Regions from separate parts of the Halobacillus sp. BAB-2008 genome, predicted to be linked through region 1. Evidence: riboswitches for the same ligand, from Rfam matches in the RefSeq annotation. Region 1 holds a riboswitch; the other holds the start of a gene.
What was found. A riboswitch is a leader RNA that binds a small molecule or an ion and turns the genes downstream of it on or off. The one in region 1 is predicted to bind cobalamin.

Region 2: it holds a riboswitch for cobalamin, as region 1 does, so the genes downstream of both, D479_RS05145 (hypothetical protein) here and D479_RS09520 (ribonucleoside-diphosphate reductase subunit alpha) in region 1, are expected to answer to the same signal.

What each region holds. Positions count from the first base shown of each region.
Region 1 is NZ_ANPF01000038.1:13,381-15,573, reverse strand. Features, by position in the region: gene D479_RS09520 (ribonucleoside-diphosphate reductase subunit alpha) at 1-883, opposite strand, end outside; cobalamin riboswitch at 1,024-1,201, opposite strand; gene D479_RS09515 (class I SAM-dependent methyltransferase) at 1,393-2,070, shown strand; gene D479_RS09510 (alpha/beta fold hydrolase) at 2,139-2,193, opposite strand, start outside.
Region 2 is NZ_ANPF01000018.1:22,867-25,059, forward strand. Features, by position in the region: gene mmgD (citrate synthase) at 1-806, opposite strand, end outside; gene D479_RS05145 (hypothetical protein) at 845-1,045, opposite strand; cobalamin riboswitch at 1,209-1,406, opposite strand; gene D479_RS05150 (SDR family oxidoreductase) at 1,572-2,193, shown strand, end outside.

The sequences.
Region 1 (2,193 bases):
CAGCGACGGCACCTTGACGCTGTCCGAGCTGATCGACGCTCACGGCTGTATTGTTTAACTGCTTCATCCAAGGAAGGACGCCGGAGGAAACCCCTTTAAATCCACGGATATCACTGCCGCGGCTGCGGATTTTGCCGAGATAGACTCCGATTCCTCCTCCGTGCTTACTGAGATTGGCGATGTCTGTGTTGCTGTCGTAGATGCCCTGAAGGCTGTCATCTACCGTATCGATGAAGCAGGAGCTCAGCTGACCATAACGTTTCCCCGCATTTGCTAAAGTCGGGGTGGCTACAGTCATGTATAAATGACTCAAAGCCCAGTAGGCTTCTTTTACGAGTGCCAACCGTTTTGGTGCTTCTTCTTGTGACATTAAGACCATTGCAATGATCATAAAGCGCTCTTGAGGAAGTTCATAAACTTCTTTCTCTTTACTTCTTGCAATATATCTGTCACTCAATGTCTTCAAACCAATGTAGGTGAATTGATGGTCACGTTCAGGGGCGAGTGCTTCTTCTAATTGGTATATATCTTCCTCTGAGTAATATGTAAGCAGCTTCTCGGAATAGATGCCTTTCTTAATCAACGTGCAGATTAGACCATGAAAATCTTCATATTCCTTGTTTGTTCCGCGGTTACTGGAAGCTTCCTCATACATCTGCTCAAGCAGCATTCTGCTGGCTGCAAATGTCCAATCCGGTTCCATTTCATCGACCTCAGCCAGACACTCGAGAATAAGAGCGTGGCGCTGGTCCTGTTCCGTCATATGTTCAAAACCTAAGTTAGGAATTTTATGGATGATGCGATCCAGATCAAGCATAGGGAACTCGGTTTTCCAAGCTTCTAATCTTTCTTTCCATTGGTCTTTAATTGCTGATACGCTCATGGTTTCACTCCTTGATCTGATATCTACATATAAAATAAAAAATCCACTCCGGGAAAGGGAGTGGATGAAACCATGAAACGATGCGAGACACAAAAAAGTCCTCGTTCCATCGCTTCATCTTCTCAATCCCCGAAGAAGTTGAAACTCTGCCGAACGAAGATAGGTCTCCTGGCTGGCATCCGATCTTACTCTGGTCCTTCCCGTGCGCGGCACAGTGGAATCTTCCATTTCGCGGATGCGTACAGTTGCGGGGGCAGCTCCGGATTGGTTACCGGATTCCCTATTAAGCCTTGTGGCATCTTCTGTTCGCAAATACTATATGTAGTTGTTCAGATTAATTTTATTAGCTTATCTTGTGTTTCTATCATAACGGACAACGAAATAACATTCAAGCCTTTTCCATTCTACAACAAATACCTCCAAGCATCAAAACCCAGACACAGCGCATTGGTGTAAGGTATAATTTTATAAGAAGCATATATAAAAGAAGCGGAAAGGCGAGTGAGGAAATGGTCAAGTTCAATTGGCATAAAGAAGCAGAAAGGCAGTGGGACGACCGTGCCGGGATGTGGAGTTCAAAAAGCAAGGAAATGTGGGACGAAGGAAGTCGAAGTACGATCCTTCCCTTTCTTGAGAATCATATCCCGAAAGGAAAAGTAGCCGACCTCGGCTGTGGAGACGGCTATGGATCTTTCCGGCTTTGGCAGGAAGGATATGAGGTCACAGGGGTTGATTTGTCGAAAGACATGATTGATAAGGCGAATGCCAGAGTCAGGGAACAAGGACTTACCTTCGTCCAAGGGGATCTAACTGCTCTACCTTTCGAAGATGATTCGTTTGATAGTGCCATGGCGGTCAATTCATTGGAATGGACGGAGATTCCTTCACAGGGGCTTAATGAGATGAAGCGGATACTGAAGCTTGGGGGAAGACTTTGTATCGCACTGCTTGGTCCGACGGCAATGCCGAGGACCAACAGCTATCGCCGCTTGTTCGGGGAACAAGTCATATGCAATACGATGATGCCGTGGGAATTGAAGAAGATGGCAGAAGAGACAGGTTGGAGATCAATAGCTGGACAAGGGGTTTACAAGCGTGGTGTCGAGGACAGTCTCTTGGCTGGGCTTGAAGAAGAATTAAAGCAGGCACTTACATTCATGTGGGTATTTATTTTCGAAAAAGAATAAAACAATCCGGAGTTGCTTACCAATGCATCAAGGCGCATTGGAGCAAACTCCGGACTTTTTTTGTTGGATTAAGGATGCTCACCGCTTGTCGAACGCATGGGTGCTGTTTCCCACAAGAATTCA
Region 2 (2,193 bases), on a different contig from region 1:
ATGCGATTCCTATACACTCGATGACCGAATCCCATCACCTTTTCTTTCTTCTGGAGCTTTTCATAGAGCAGGTGACGGAATCCGTCGGTCGTCTTGCCTTCAAGCAGCATATGCATGACCGCTTCATTCGCACCGCCGTGAAGATTCCCTTTTAAGGAGGCGACGGCACCGGTCAAGGCACCATACAGGTCGGCATTCGTCGATGCGATGACCCGGGCGGTGAAGGTCGAGTTCGGCATTTCGTGCTCGCTGTAGAGCAACAGGGAAAGGTCGAAGAACTTCACCTCCTGCTCCGATGGTATCGTACCGGTGATCATGTATAAGAAATTCGCGCTGTAAGAGAGTTCCTCCGTGGGCTCGATGACCGGTTCCTGCTGCAGGATGTGGTAACTGTTAGCGACGATGTTCGGAATTTTAGCCAATAAACGCAGCGCTGTCGTACGCATGACCTCCGGTGAGCGGTCTTCCAGCCTTTCATCGTGACCGGCAAGGGCGGAAACACCTGTGCGCAGCGCATCCATCGGGTGTGTAGAGGACGGAAGCTTTTCGAAAAGCGTAAAAAAACCTTGCGGCAGGGAATATTCCTTTATTAAATTAGCTTCGATATTTGATCGTTCTGCACCTGCAGGGAGACTGCCGTGAAGCAGAAGATGAATCAAGTCTGTATAGGTCTTACAGCCGGCAAGCTCAATCAGTTCATAGCCGCGGATGACAATTTCCTCTTTCTCTGTATCCAGGTAGGAAAGCTGCGTCTCAGCAGCAATCACACCATCAAGACCAGGTCGATAGATCATTTGATCAGGCATAGACATCCTCCTTATAGTAACCGCTTACAAAAATAAGATCAGGACAGCGAATGCTTACCGAAAAGTTCTTCGCGGACAAGGGCGTATGCTTTTTCTAAACGAATTCGTTCCTCCGAGTCACGGCATTCCTTCTGCCATTGTTCGAACGTCTCCTCCAGTGTACTTGGAAGAGAGGCGTAGAACTGATTCATAATAGATGCTTTAAAAAGGTCGATATAGCTGTCTATCGGATCATTCATAGAGACACCTCTATTTCATTCGGAAATAAAGCCAATAAAAAAACAACTTCCCCAAGAAGTTGTCAAGCTGCGTTCTTCCTAGGAAAAGCAAATAAGATCCGCAGCCATGCGTATCCATCCTTCTCCTGAAACGGCACTTCACACCCCCTATCCTCGTAGGTACATGATGCTCGCTGAAACGGGCAGGTCTCCTGGCTTATGATCATCGCTCCCTGAACCCTTCCCATTCCCACCTGATGGCGGGGACAGTGGTCCTTCAGTTCGCTCCCAATTACAGTTGCGGGACAGCACCGGCTTTTCACCGGTTTCCCTTTTAAGCAGGCAGCATTTGTGCGCCTGCACCCGAATCAAAACGTATTCAGTTGTCACAGTTCAATATATCAAACAATCCAGAAATAAACAATATTTTCCTTTCTTCCCCGTGGTAGGAACAGCTGGGATGTTTGCTTTTTATAAAAAAAGGTTACATATCTTACAGGTGAACAAACTATACCATGTATGTTTTCCATAGAAAGGATGAGTGAGAGTGAAAGTTCTTGTAGTAGGTGCAAATGGTCAAGTCGGTAAACATCTGGTTGAGAAAATCCAGGACAGCGAAAAAGTAGAAGCCGTCGCTATGATCCGCAAAGAGGAGCAGGCGTCCTACTTCAAAGATTTAGGAGCCGAAACGGTCCTTATTGACTTGGAAGACGACACGGAAACCATTGCAAAAGCGTTTAAAGGAGTGGACGCTGTCGTATTTACAGCGGGATCCGGTCCGAATACCGGCCCTGATAAAACAGTAATGATCGACCTTGACGGTGCGGTGAAGACGATCGAAGCATCGAAGCAGGCAGGTGTGAAGCGCTACGTCATGATCAGTTCTTTCGATACGACGCGGGAAGCGATTCAGGAAGCACCGGCTTCTTTCGCTCCTTATGTCATTGCGAAGCACTATGCAGATGACTGGCTGCGACGAACGGATCTGGATTACACGATCATCCACCCGGGAATGTTGACGAACGATGCGGGTACGGGTGAAGTGGAAGCGGCAGAGAAAGTCGAACGCGGGGAAATTTCCCGTGAAGACGTGGCGAGCGTCATTCTTGCGACATTGGAAAATGAGGCGACAATCGGTAAGGAATTCCAAGTGGTCGGGGGAAATACGA